Regions from separate parts of the Oceanobacillus longus genome, predicted to be linked through region 1. Evidence: riboswitches for the same ligand, from Rfam matches in the RefSeq annotation. Region 1 holds a riboswitch; the other holds the start of a gene.
What was found. Region 1 has a riboswitch for glycine ahead of gcvT (glycine cleavage system aminomethyltransferase GcvT). Riboswitches for the same ligand answer to the same signal wherever they lie in the genome.
Positions count from the first base shown of each region.

Region 1 (7,390 bases):
CACAGCGTCAAATCCCATATCTCCAGGGCGAGTATAGCCCATGATTGCATTCAGGTTCGCTCCATCATAATAGAGCTTACCGCCTGCTCCATGTACAATTTCAGCCATTTCGAGTATTTCTGTTTCAAACAATCCAAGTGTATTTGGATTTGTAAGCATAAGTGCTGCTGTATCGTTACCAACGACCCGTTTTAGGTCTTCCAAATCGACTATTCCTTGGTCATTTGATTTCACGGTTACAGCATCAAAACCAGCTACCGCAGCCGATGCAGGATTGGTACCGTGGGCAGAGTCAGGAACAATAACCTTCGTTCGATTAAAGTCTCCATTTGATTCATGGTATGCTCGAATCATCATAAGCGCAGTCCATTCCCCATGTGCTCCTGCGGCTGATTGCAAGGAAACTTCATGCATGCCAGTAATCTCTTTTAGTGAGGTTTGCAGATCATAAAGCATTTCCATTGCACCTTGAACCGTTTTCGGGTCTTGGTAAGGATGTATATGACTGAAACCTTCCAATCTCGCAACATCTTCATTGATTTTTGGGTTATATTTCATCGTACAGGAACCAAGTGGATAAAATCCGGAATCTACGCCGTAGTTTCTATTGGAAAGTCCTGTGTAGTGGCGCATGATTTCAAGTTCGCTTACTTCCGGTAATTCAGGTGGGGTCTTCCGAATATATACTTCTTCCAATTCTGAATCCAAATCGAATTCAGTGACATTCCACTCCGGAAAGCTGTAGCTTGTTCTTCCTTCTTTACTGCGTTCAAAAATTAATGGAAAATCCTGATTAGCCATTGATATCCCCCAATTCTTTTACAAATGCATCAATTTCTTCTTTTGTGCGAATTTCAGTTACCGCTACTAACATATAACCTTTTAATTCGGGATAATCCCGTTCTAGGTCATACCCACCAATAATACCCTTTTCAAATAACTTCTTATTAATTTCAGAGACCGAATCAGAAAGTTTCACTACAAATTCATTGAAAAATGGACTTTCAAATACGATTTCAAGATTCGCTTCTTTAAGGCTGGATTTCGCATACCTTGCTTTTTGCATATTTAAGGTTGCCATCTTTTTTAATCCGTGTTTTCCGATGGAACTCATTGCAACTGAACTTGCAAGTGCATTTAAGGCTTGGTTGGAGCAAATATTTGAAGTGGCTTTATCGCGACGAATGTGCTGCTCCCTAGCTTGCAATGTTAAAACAAATCCTCTTATACCATCTTCATCTTTCGTTTGCCCAACAAGGCGACCAGGTACTTTTCGCATTAACTTTTCAGTAGTTGCAAAGTATCCACAGTGAGGGCCACCGAATTGCGCCGGGATACCGAATACTTGAGTATCACCTACAACGATATCTGCCCCAAATTCACCAGGAGGAGTAAGGTATCCAAGTGCCAATGGATTGCTTGAAACAATAAACATTGTCTTCTTTTGCTGATTGATTAGCTCTTCCACTTTTTGTAGTGGTTCAATTTGACCGAAAAAGTTAGGGTACTGAATAACAACACCTGCAATAGTATCATCCAATTCCTGTTCCAAATGATCAAGATCAGTTAAACCGTCATTTAATCCAATTTCCACTATCTCCACATTTTGACCTCTTGCATATGTTTCAATTACCGCACGTGATTCTGGATGAACCGCTTTGGATACAAGTACTTTTTTTCTTTTCGTTTGAGCGGCACTTAAATTAACTGCTTCTGCCAGTGATGTTCCACCATCATACATGGATGAATTGGCTACAGGCATACCGGTTAATTCGGAAACCATCGTCTGAAATTCAAAGATTGCCTGGAGTTCTCCTTGAGAGATTTCTGGCTGATATGGTGTGTAAGCAGTATAGAATTCAGAGCGTGAAATAACATGATCCACGACAGATGGAATAAAATGGTCATATACTCCTGCACCTAGGAAGGAAGTATACTCGGTTAAATTTGCATTTTTATTTGCCATAGCAGTAAGTTCTTTTTTTAACTCATATTCATTTGCAGGTTTCTTCAGATTTAATTCCCCTTGAAAACGTACGCTGTTTGGAATGTCTGAGAAAAGTTCATCCGTTGACTCAATACCAATTGTATCAAGCATCTCCTGTTTGTCGGTTTCAGTCATAGGTAAATAACGAAATTCCATTACTAGTTCCCCCTCTATTTATCTCGTTTGTAAAATGGAGTTTTTACAACTTGAGCTTTAAGTGTGCGTTTTCTTACCTGTACCTCCAATTCAGTACCTTCTGTTGCAAATTGTGAATCGATCAATACGAGTCCAAGATTTTTATTCAGTGTAGGTGATTGGGTCCCTGAAGTGACAAACCCAACCTCCACGTTATCTTTACAAACAGGGTAACCATGACGCGGAATTCCTTTATCAATCATTTCGATTCCTGCCAATTTTCTTGTTGTCCCATTCTCAACTTGTTCTTTTAATACTTTTTTGCCAATAAAATCGGCTTCTTTATTTACTTTTACAGCAAATGTCAAACCAGCTTCGACAGGTGTAATATCTTTTGATAATTCTTGACCGTACAGGGCGAGTGTTGCTTCAAAACGCAGTGTATCTCTGGCACCAAGTCCTATTGGTTCAAGACCTGCATCATTACCTGCATCCATAATCAGATTCCACAATGCGGCTCCTTGCGATTTTTCAATATATATTTCGAATCCGTCTTCCCCTGTGTATCCTGTGCGAGAAACAATTGCAGGCTGGTTCAAACCAGTAAATAAAACATGATCCATAAATCTAAAAAATTTAATTTCACTTAAATCTGTATCGGTAACTTTTTGCAGTATTTTTTCCGATTCTGGCCCTTGCAGTGCCAATTGAACGTATTCGTCTGAAATGTTTGTAATGGAAAGTTCATCGCTATTATACTGATTGTTTTGTACAAGCCATTCATAATCCTTCTCTGTGTTTGCTGCATTTACAACAAGTAAGTAATTGTCAGCTGCAAGCATATAAATAATCAGATCATCAACCGTTCCTCCATTTTCATAACACATGATTGTGTACTGTGCACGAGAGGGAACTAATTTTGCAACATCATTGGTTACTAAATGTTGCAAAAATTCCAAGCTTTTCGGTCCCTTAACAGAGATTTCACCCATATGGGATACATCGAAAAGCCCCGCTTTTGTTCGAGTTGCTTCATGTTCCTTTTTAATGCTGGAAAATTGTACAGGCAGATCCCATCCTCCAAAGTCAATCGTCTTTGCCCCATGTTTTTCATATTCAGGAAATAAAGGTGTACGTTTCAATTCACTCATCCCAACACGCTCCTGTTCTTTAGTTAAAAAAATGCACAAAAATAGAGATCTCTTCCAAACTGAAGAAATCTCTGTCCTTAAACCAGAAAGTTGCATACCTGCACGTTAGAATATAGCCAATTCGTACAGATACTTGCTTCGTGGGTGGTTTACATACTGTAAACACTCTCCAGAGTTGCGTCCTACAAGAGTCTTTTTGCCTGAGAGATTCGCTCTTAACTTGCTCCTTCGGCGTTACTAATCGTAAGCTCTCCCCTTGTAATCATCCGCTGATGAAAAATCCATATTTGGTTATACTATGTACCAGTATCAAGAAAATCTATTTCTTTTTGAATTATATCATAATTAAAAACAAATTTGTAGTAAAATCCAAATTTTATTAGTAGGAAGTGGAATTATTATATGGATTCTATTCATATTGAAAAAGAATTAACCTTTATAGATCAACTAGAGTCAGTCATTGATAAAGATGAGCAAATTTCCAGTTGGGATCTTTTTTCAATGGCCTACCAAGCTGAACTTACGACAATTGCTCCATCGTTTAATGGGTTGCGTTCGCTTGAGTATCTTCCACATATGGAGTTTCTAGATCATCAAATCGAAGTAGCCGAACAAGCAATTGAAAGGATGAATGGCAGAGCAATATTGGCCGACGAGGTCGGTTTGGGAAAAACCATCGAAGCAGGACTTATTTTAAAAGAATACATGATTCGAGGCTTAGTAAGAAATGCCCTTATTCTGGTTCCGGCTTCCCTTGTCAATCAGTGGGTAAATGAATTAAATGAAAAATTTTATATTCCAGCAGTAGCTCATCGAAAGAACTACAGTTGGAAAGATAACTCAGTAATTGTTTCTTCGTTGGATACTGCAAAACGTCCTCCGAATCAGGGTGAGATTCTCGAGATGGAATATGATTTCATTCTTATTGATGAGGCGCATAAGCTGAAAAATCATAAAACGAAAAACTATCAATTTGCCCGTGCATTAAAAAAGAAATATTGTTTACTATTAACTGCAACCCCCGTGCAAAATCGTCTGATTGAAATATTTAATTTGATTACAATTCTAAAACCTGGACATTTAGGAAGCTATGAATCGTTTATTGATAAATTTGGAAAAGACCGAAGTAAGCTCGAACAAGATCCATATTTAAAGCAGTTGATTCAAAAGGTTATGATCAGGAATACAAGAAAAGCAACCAATCTTAATGAATCGAAACGCAAAATTGAAACAATCTGGCTTGATTTCCCTGAAGCAAGTCGCGATGTATACGACCACTTGGTAAATATTTCTCTAGGATTCTCGACTTTTTCGAAAATAACTTATTTAAGAGAAATCTGTTCTTCACGCGAAGCATGCTATATGTCATTAAGTAAAATTGCGGAACAGAAAAACAATGAAATTGTAATAAAGCCTTTATTATCCAAAATCGAGCAGCTTCCACATCACATAAAAGCTGATAAGATTGTAGAATTGATTAAATCATTAGGTGATGAGAAGGTCATTGTATTTACGGAATATCGAGCGACCCAATTTTATTTGCAATGGTATCTGCAACAGCACGGTATCTCATCTGTGCCTTTCCGAGGTGGATTTAAGCGGGGAAAAAAAGATTGGATGAAACAACTTTTCAAGGATCATGCGCAAGTGCTCATTGCAACGGAAGCTGGCGGAGAAGGGATTAACCTTCAATTCTGTAGTCACTTGATTAATTATGACCTTCCATGGAATCCAATGCGTTTGGAACAAAGAATTGGTCGTATTCACCGATTTGGTCAAAAAAGGGATGTGCATATCTATAATATCGTTATCCGTAATACAATTGAAGAACATATCCTTAATCTCTTGTATGAAAAAATTGACCTGTTTGAAAAAGTTGTGGGGAATCTGGACGATATTCTTGCAGAACTAAATATACAAAGCATTGAGTCAGAAATGGAATCCATTTATAACGAATCTACATCTTCAGGTGAAGTGAGAATTAAATTAAATAATCTATCATCCATCATTAAAAGTACACCAATCCATAATACAACTGAGGAGAAGCTTTATGGCAATAACTAATTTGAATTCATTTTTATGTGATTATTTCTCAGCAAAGAATTGTGGGATTATCCACAACAATGAAGGCGTATTAAAAATACAGTTGAATGAACAGATGGACCGGGAGCTCATGAATCGACCATTTTATTGGCATTACATTAAAAAAATTGGACGTGATGGTGATCCAATGCAACTCACAATGATTACAAATCCAAAAAAGCGTGATGTCCCTGGTGAATGGATTCATTTTGGAAGTCCAAGACTGCAACAGATAATGAATAACCTAAAGTGCAATGAACGTTTCACAAAACTGTTTCAGAAAGTGAATACAACAAACAAGGTACCTCTATATCCATGGCTAGTTACTAATATTAAGGTTAGTTATCAAGGGCAGCATAAAAAAGATGAAGTTTTCTCTATCGGTCTGCATCTGGTGAATGGCAGAATGAAACTAGATATGATGACAGAATTGGGTGAGCTGGAGTTGCAGACAAAAATATCTGATTTCTGCTTTACAATCTCTCCTATCATAAAACTGAGAAGTGGTTATTTGAGAATTGAGGATGTGATAACGAATTATATTTATAATCAGGAACATCAATGGGCAAAAAAGTCATTGGAAATACTGGATGAAGAAATTCGAACGCTGAAACATTTTTACGAAGGAGAGACGGAAACGGAACAAATGAAGAAAGAAATGGATGAATTAACCAAGCGTTATGACCCGAAAATAACAATAAGTATGATCAATGGCGGGATATTTTATCTCAAAGAAGACGCATTATAAACCCACTAGTAAACAAAAGCGCAAGCGCCCGTTTAGGGACTACGGACTGGACTGATCTGTAGGAGATTGACTTATCGTATGGGGTGAAGGAAGTCTCGCTAGTCCCTGGGCGCTGGAGCTGGACGCGGCCGTTTATGTGGGAGAATTATTTGCTGAGAAAAAGTTTATACTTTCTTACCTCTTTAGACAACTAAGGCATTCGCCAAGCCTTTTGGCGAGTGCCTTAGTTGCACTTATGCAAATAGAAAAGTTTTATACTTTTCTACCAACGAAAAAGAATAGCAGTCCCGTTTATCTGCTATTCTCATTCTCCTTTTGAAACATTATTCTTATTGTAAATGGGAGCATTCCAAGCCATTTGCTTGTATAAATAGGATAGTCCTTTTTTTGCTTTTTCCGCTTCTGCTTTTCCTCTGAAGATAAGTCCATATAGGAGATCAACTGCTCGGTAATAAATTTCAAATAATCATTTCCTGACATATGAAGCCCCACCCTATGTTTAAGTTATACCCTTATCCTTTGCATTATGAAAAAATATATTCAAAAATTTTTTAATTTGAAGAAGGAATTTAGCAAAGCCTGTCGAATATATTATTTGTTGGATTTTATAAGGAGGTGAAAAATTATTGAATCCTGCAGCGAAATTATCTAATAACCTTCTGAACGCTTCGTTCATAGCAAATGCTTCCGATATCCACTTCTATCCATTTCAGGATCATACCGACATCTATTTCCGCATTCTAGGGAAACGAATATTCCATAAAAGAATTCGAATGGAACAGTATCAATTACTTCTTACTTACTATAAATTCATATCTGGAATGGACATTGGTGAATCGAGGAAACCTCAGAACGGTACCATTGCTCATAAATCAGATTCCAAATTATTTTCATTGCGAATTTCAACACTCCCTCTCAATCATACAGAAAGTCTGGCTATAAGGATTCTTCCACAGGACACGACACTCTCTTTGGAACAACTATTTCTTTTCCCAAACCAATTAAATAGAATTAAGAAATGGATTACGAACCGTGCGGGGATCATTCTATTTACAGGCCCTACTGGGAGTGGTAAAACTACAGCTCTATATGCACTTCTGGAATCCATTTTACAGGAAAAATCTTATCAGACGATTACATTGGAAGACCCAATTGAAAAGAATATGGAACACATTCTCCAAGTGCAGGTAAATGAAAAAGCTGGGATCACGTATCAAACTGGACTGAAAGCAGCCCTACGTCATGATCCCGATATTATTATGGTGGGAGAAATTCGTGATAAATATA
Region 1 covers NZ_JBHSAO010000001.1:613,980-621,369, reverse strand. The annotation lists gene gcvPB (aminomethyl-transferring glycine dehydrogenase subunit GcvPB) at 1-801, opposite strand, end outside; gene gcvPA (aminomethyl-transferring glycine dehydrogenase subunit GcvPA) at 794-2,143, opposite strand; gene gcvT (glycine cleavage system aminomethyltransferase GcvT) at 2,158-3,273, opposite strand; glycine riboswitch at 3,452-3,539, opposite strand; gene ACFOUV_RS03150 (DEAD/DEAH box helicase) at 3,676-5,337, shown strand; gene ACFOUV_RS03145 (YqhG family protein) at 5,324-6,103, shown strand; gene ACFOUV_RS03140 (YqzE family protein) at 6,395-6,583, opposite strand; gene comGA (competence type IV pilus ATPase ComGA) at 6,730-7,390, shown strand, end outside.

Region 2 (7,390 bases), on a different contig from region 1:
CATTCAAAGTAAATTATGTGAAAAATAGGGCTCTTGCAAAAGCAGAGAAGGAAGGCTTCAAGAGACGGCGTATAGTTGAGAAAGAAATCGGCTTACATGTTTATGGGGAAGCGGATTTAGATCATGCCGATCGACTTTTTGGCGTAACGAACGTGAACGGGAGATGGGTATTCGGCGACTATACGAAAAGCGAGCCTGTCTGGTTGCAACATCAGAAGAAGCCACATGAATATTCGACTGCGCTGGGTACACGTGTGGCAAGGGCGGTTGCAAATATTGCTATTCCAATTCCACACGACATCAAAGCAATTGATCCCTGTTGTGGAATTGGGACAGTACTAGTAGAAGCTCTATCGATGGGTATTGATATCGTAGGAAGCGACAGAAATCGTCTAATCATCAATGGCGTAAGAGAAAACATCGAACATTTTAATCTTGAGGGAGAAGTAAACTTAGCTGATATTCGGGATATCACGAACCACTATGATGTCGCAATTATTGATTTGCCTTATAATTTATGTTCGGTTATCTCAGATGAAGAGCAACTAGAAATGCTCCAAAGTGCTCGGAGATTTGCAGATAAACTAGTCGTCGTAACGGTTGAGCCGATCGATGAAGTTATTGAAGCAGCGGGATTTTCAATTACGGATAGGGCGGTTGCTAAAAAAGACCTATCAGGATTATTTACTCGTGAAGTAATCGTATGTGAGTGATAGTAACTAGCTTAACAGAGGGGACACCACTTGTCTTCTCTGTTATTATTTGCAAAGGATTGATTTTTATTTTAACCATCTATCATTGTGTAGATGATTCATTTTCATCAGACCGGGTATGCAAGAAGTATAGACAAAATTAAAGGAGCTGATGTTAAAATGGATAAAAAATTAATCGGTGGCGTTTTCTCTAATGTTAAGAATGCAGAGAAAGCTATTAAAGAGTTGCAAGCACAAGGATATGGAAAAGAAGACATATCCGTTTTTGCTAAAGACAAGGATAAAGTAAAAGATATTGAAGAGGAAACAAACACAGACGTATCATCAAATAAAGGTGGAAGAGGCAAAAACGCAGGAAAAGGTGTTGGAATTGGTGCTGTTTCGGGCGGTGTACTAGGCGGTATTAGTGGCTTGATTGTTGAAGCTGGATTATTAACAATCCCTGGTGTAGGTCCACTACTAGCAGCAGGCCCGTTGGCAACAACACTTGCGGGTCTTGGTATTGGTGCCAGTGGTGGAGGACTTGTCGGTGCGCTGGTTGGAGCCGGTATACCGGAAGAGCAAGCGAAACAGTATGAACAGTATCTGAAGGACGGAAAACTCATTGTAATGGTAGAAGCAAACGAGAATAATGAAAACTTTGTCTACCGCACCTTCTTAACAAATGATACGGTTAACACGACGATGTATCCTGAAGCAGTAATCATTGAAGGAAATGGCTCAAATAAACTATAAAATATTTTTCAGGAACGAAGGAGAGAAGAACTTTACAAGAGTTCTCCTCTCCCTTTTTACCGTGTAGATGATTAATGCTATACTTACATAACATATTTTATATGGAAGGGAGTTTTAGAATCGATGAAGTACATGAAATCTCAAATGAAAAAATTGGTTAGCAACAACGAGGAATTACAAAAGCGATTAAAACAAATGATGGAGGAACACGATCTGGAGAAAAGCTTCGCCCTTAAGGCTTTGTACCATTCTGAAGTTGCTGCTGGTGGAAAATATCAGAAAGCATATCAAGAGCTTGAGTAGGGATGAGGGGGTTCCTTTTCTCCGTTGGTCGGTAAAACTGAGATGATAAACCTGTCCCTAGTCCCGTGTATCAGACAAAATTGATAAAAAGAATAGCGGTTATAAGTATAACAGTGATTGTTAAAATAAATAGAAGAGAACGTTTCCGGGATATATTTGCCTTTTGCAGATCCTGCCAATTGTTTGGTTTAATACCACTTAACCAGAAAACAATTACAGCCGATAAAAGTATTGAGTAAATGTTGACCATTAATAGAATAAACGGGACAAGAGCTTCAGTCCAATTCCCCGTTCCGAGAATCATACCGAATACAACAGCAGGCGGGAGCAAGGCTACTGAAACCATAACACCTACAAGAGCACCTGTATTTCTTTTGACAAAAGAAAGTGCACCTGCAGCACCAGATACGAGCGCCGCAATTACATCAATAATTTGAATGTCTGTCCGCGAAAGAAACTCATCACTGTAAATTGGTGGATCGAAGAAAAAACTAAATATAGCGGCAATTACTACTGGAATTCCTATTCCAACTAGAGATGTAATAATGGACTGACGTATTAATTTAAAATCACCGAGAACGGAAGCAAATGAAATAGCTGTTACGGGACCAATAAGTGGGGCAATTACCATCGCACCGATGACGATTGCTGGACTGCTTTTTATAATGCCAACCGTAGCTACGATAGCGGAGAAAATAATAAACCAAATATAACTGACGCTTATACGGCTTGACCCCTGAACTGCCGTATATAATTCGTGCCGACTCGCCCGCTGCAGGTCCTTTTTTTCATCCCCTTCTTCTTTCTCTTTTTTCCTTGGAAGATATGTTTGTACCGGCAGCAACATAACTTGATAAACGTCTTCACCACCGGGCAACCTTTCCAAATAATCAAGCATTGATTCTACGTCATTGGTTTCTAATAGAATCCGTGTTAAATGCTTTTTTTTCTCTTCTTCGGAATACCAATAGGAAATAACAGAAAAATGATCTTTTATTTCTTCTATATTTAAAAAGTCCTTAGGGGCATAAATTTCAAGCAACTGTAATGGCATAATGTTCGTCTCCCATATACAAAGAAAATATTACGCCTTATTGTTGCCTATATTTCTCTTTTAATAATGAATAATGATGCTAATTCACTTTTTTAAAACTGGAAACTTCTGCCGTTTAAACATATCCTCAATTCCATGGATACTTATGAAACTTCTGTATCGTAACATTTGGATATTGGATCTCTTCGTAAGTATTGTTGCTTTTCAATCTTCGCAGTAGAGATAAATTGCGACATAAGATGGGAGCTTCGGCGGCCGCTCTGGGAAATATACTTCGCTTTCCGTGGACGGCGGGATCGCAGTTACTTCGTAGTTTTTACAAATTATGTCAATAACAACAGTTTTTTTTCGGTGGGGCGCGTAACCAGTTCCAATCTTTTAGTAAACAGAGTTAATATTTAAGAGAAAACATTTTAATAACCTTCAAAAAATCCGGAATGTCGATAAGCTCTGATAATTTGGTATCACTGTTAATCCTTCTTATTCGATGAATCCAGAGCTTTCATGAAGTAAGCTGTTGGCAGGAGAACACCGATTGCAGATTCAATAATTGCAAAGAAACGTACTGATCCTACTGGAAGCATGTCACCATACCCTACTGAGAAAAGGGTCTCTCCACTAAAATAAAGGAGATTCAAGAAGGTAGGTTCAACTGGTTCCCGATTGGTAAGACTTTCAACTAAAATAACGTCCTCTAAAGATAGAAGGTAGTACAGTAGGGCGAAACCAACTAAAACGCCACATAAAACGAAAAACAGTTTTAGAAAAAGAGCTGTACTGAAATAACTTTTTCGATAGGTTTTATTTGCAAAAAAATAATAAAGATTAATTGCTATAAATACAATCGTTGCTCCGATTAAAAAATTATACATGTCAATACCCTTTCATCTCTATATGGTTTAAGAAACCATTCCCAAAACCGTATGGGAATAAACTATGGAAGATATTGACAATGAAGTAAATAGGGCTAATCGTGCTGTCATAGAAGCAAATCAAAGTTATTGTTATATATAGTGTTTATAATTGATTTTTAGAGCTTTTTAAAGATATATGTGGCACAACAAATAATCCGTCATTCTCCAACCACTCAGCAAAAAGGACATCTTCCATTTTATTAATGCCCTTTGCTAATAATTCGTGTTTTAACCAGGCAATATCTTTATTTATTTCATTTAAATTTTCAATGATTAACTCCCGATCTTTGATAAGTGTTATAGGTAGGTATACAGTTTGATAAGGCATATTAAAGTCTTTTAAGGTTGTCTTTTGATAGGTTGATTTTTTTAATACGCTAATAGAGCCATTCGATTCGATAAATGCAAATGCAACTTCACGAATGGAAAAAATTTCGCTTTGACGCAATAAACTTTGCAATTGATTCATGTTAATACGACTTTTTTTCATCTCTTCAAAGTCAACCTTTCCGTTTCGAATCACCATGGATGGCTTCCCCTCGAACAATTGTCTTAAGAATAAAGATTTTTGACCGATATATTCGACTGTAAATAATAAAATTCCCCATATAAGTATCGTGTAGATGATATAAATGATAGAGATACTATTTTCATAGACGGCATTTCCTAACAACTCGCTTAAAACAATTGCTGAAATAAAATGAAATGGCGTAAATTTATCTATTAGTTTCTTCCCGATAATTCTGATTAGTAAAAACAACAAAAAAAATCCTATAATTAGCTTCATAGACATTTGTATGAGCTCCATCGCTTACTCCCCCGATAAACTAGAATAATCGTATACTATTATTCTTACCAATATCTACTTTAAAAATACATTTTAGGTATTGCTTGAAGAATTTTAAGGAAATTCATTTTATAGGTTGTAATTTAGTGAAAAATTTGGTAGGATTATAACAAATTAAAGGTCATATGCAACTGGCGAAACGCGGATAACCGCGAGGGAGCATATGATATCGAATTGTCGTTCGCCTGGGCAGAGGTAAGGGGAGAATTTCCCCTTGCCTCTTTGTGCTATTAGGAGGCGAGGATATTCTTATATAATTGAATAGTTTAAAAAGCTATGATTGTTGTGGGTCAGACTATAACAGGAGCAGCTTCTGGAGAGGATGCAAGAATAATTGCAACGCCGAAGGGTTCAAGATCTCAGGCAAAAGGACAGAAGAATAACACTTACTTTTATGTTATTTGATGTTTAATGAGATTGGGAGACCAGTCTCTTTTTTATATCTCTTGATGAAAGAATAATAAGGATGAGGTGTTAACATGAAACGAGTATATAATTTTTCAGCAGGTCCTTCTATGCTCCCGCTGCAAGTATTGGAGAAAGCTCAAGAAGAAGTAGTCAATTATAGAAATTCAGGTATGTCTGTGATGGAATTAAGTCATCGTTCCGGACTATTTACGGATATTATTACAGAAGCTGAAAAACTGCTGAGAGAATTAATGGCTATTCCTGAAGGGTACAAAGTGCTTTTTATTCAAGGAGGAGCTTCACAGCAATTTGCAACAGTCCCAATGAACCTGCTCGGTAAAAATGGAAAAGCAGACTACGTTAATACGGGATCATGGTCAAAGAAAGCAATCAAAGAAGCTAAGAAATTTGGAACTATTCGTGTCATCGCCTCATCAGAGGATGATAACTTTACATATATACCTGCTGTTGACCGGAGTATGATTGATCCAGAAGCAGATTATGTGCATATTACAACAAATAATACAATAGAAGGAACTGCTTATTTAGAGATTCCAGATACAGGGGACGTTCCACTTGTAGCGGATATGTCATCCAATATCTTATCAGAAGAAATCGATGTATCGAAATTTGGTTTAATTTATGCAGGAGCACAGAAGAACATCGGCCCTGCTGGATTGACTGTTGTTATTATTCGGGAAGATTTAATTGGTCGCGCACCGGAAAATTGCCCGGCTATGCTTGATTATAAAACACATAGTGAGAGTGGTTCATTGTATAATACACCACCCACATACGGGATATATATGGCCAAGCTTGTTTTTGAATGGCTAAAAAGTCTTGGCGGTATAAAGGAAATGGAAAAAATAAACCGAAAGAAAGCACAAATTCTATATCATGCCCTTGAGGAATCTTCTATATTTAAATCACCGGTACGTAAGGATAGTCGTTCGCTAATGAACATTCCTTTTGTTTCCGATTCTACTGAATTGGATGCTGCCTTTGTAAAGGAAGCACAATCGAAGGGGCTTGAGACGTTAAAAGGACATCGTTCTGTTGGAGGCATGCGAGCCAGCATATATAATGCAATGCCTATAGAAGGAGTTCAAGCATTGGTTACATTTATGAACGATTTTGAAACTAACTACGAACAGAAAGAGGAGAGAAAATGAGCACACTAACATTAGATAAAGTGAAAACAATAAAGACATTAAATAATATTGCAGACACCGGGCTAAATGTTTTCAATAACGGTGATTATGCAATCGATAATGAATCTGAAAATCCGGACGCGATTGTTGTTCGTAGTTTTAATATGCATTCGATGGAATTCGACCCTAATTTGAAGGCAATTGCACGCGCTGGAGCAGGTGTTAATAATATTCCAGTCGACAAGTGTACGGAAGACGGGATTGTTGTTTTCAACACGCCAGGAGCCAATGCAAATGCTGTAAAGGAAATCGTACTAACTACATTAATGGCTTCATCACGTAATTTATTTGCTGGAATTGAATGGGCAAAAACGCTACAAGGTAAAGGTGATGAAGTTCCAAGTCTTGTTGAAGCAGGGAAAAAACAGTTTGTCGGTAATGAAATTAAAGGAAAGAAATTAGGGGTTATTGGTCTGGGTGCGATTGGTGCACTTGTAGCAAACGATGCATTGGACTTGGATATGGATGTTATTGGTTTTGACCCGTTCATTTCTATCAATACAGCTTGGGAGCTGTCTCGTAACGTAGAGAGAGCGATGACGATGGAACAATTATTTGCAGAAGCAGATTATATTACAGTACACGTTCCTTTGACGGAAGATACAAGTGAAATGTTTAATGAAAAAGCATTTAATCTAATGAAACCTGGAGTACATATTTTAAACTTCTCCAGAGGTGGGCTTGCGAATGAAAACGATATGGCCGAAGCGCTTGAAAGTGGAAAAGTAGGTAAATATATTACGGATTTCCCTAATGAAAACATATTAAATATGAAAAATGCCGTACCAGTTCCACATCTTGGTGCTTCTACAAGAGAATCAGAAGAGAACTGTGCAATTATGGCTACCCGACAGGTAAAGGAATATCTTGAAACTGGAAATATTAAGAACGCAGTAAATTTTCCTAACGCATCAATTCCTTATACAGGAAAAAGTCGTGTAACAGCCTTCCATCGTAATGTTCCAAACATGGTTGGTCAAATCAGTTCAGCATTCTCTAACAATAATTTGAACATTGCTGATATGATTAATAGAAGCCGTGGAGATTATGCTTACACAATGATTGATATTGACAATGAAGTAAATGGTGATGTTATTCCTGGCTTAGAGGAAGAAATTAAACAGATCGAAGGCATGATTACCATACGTGTGATATAAATCTTATAAAAGAGAATAAAATGTCTGTGCCAGTCTCCCGCTATTTAC
Region 2 covers NZ_JBHSAO010000008.1:138,270-145,659, reverse strand. The annotation lists gene ACFOUV_RS11345 (TRM11 family SAM-dependent methyltransferase) at 1-713, shown strand, start outside; gene ACFOUV_RS11340 (general stress protein) at 873-1,448, shown strand; gene ACFOUV_RS11335 (hypothetical protein) at 1,572-1,751, shown strand; gene ACFOUV_RS11330 (TIGR00341 family protein) at 1,822-2,805, opposite strand; gene ACFOUV_RS11325 (ion channel) at 3,276-3,677, opposite strand; gene ACFOUV_RS11320 (DUF421 domain-containing protein) at 3,823-4,527, opposite strand; ZMP/ZTP riboswitch at 4,684-4,764, shown strand; glycine riboswitch at 4,870-4,951, shown strand; gene serC (3-phosphoserine/phosphohydroxythreonine transaminase) at 5,046-6,146, shown strand; gene ACFOUV_RS11310 (phosphoglycerate dehydrogenase) at 6,143-7,342, shown strand.
Region 2: another riboswitch for glycine. It lies ahead of serC (3-phosphoserine/phosphohydroxythreonine transaminase); the one in region 1 lies ahead of gcvT (glycine cleavage system aminomethyltransferase GcvT).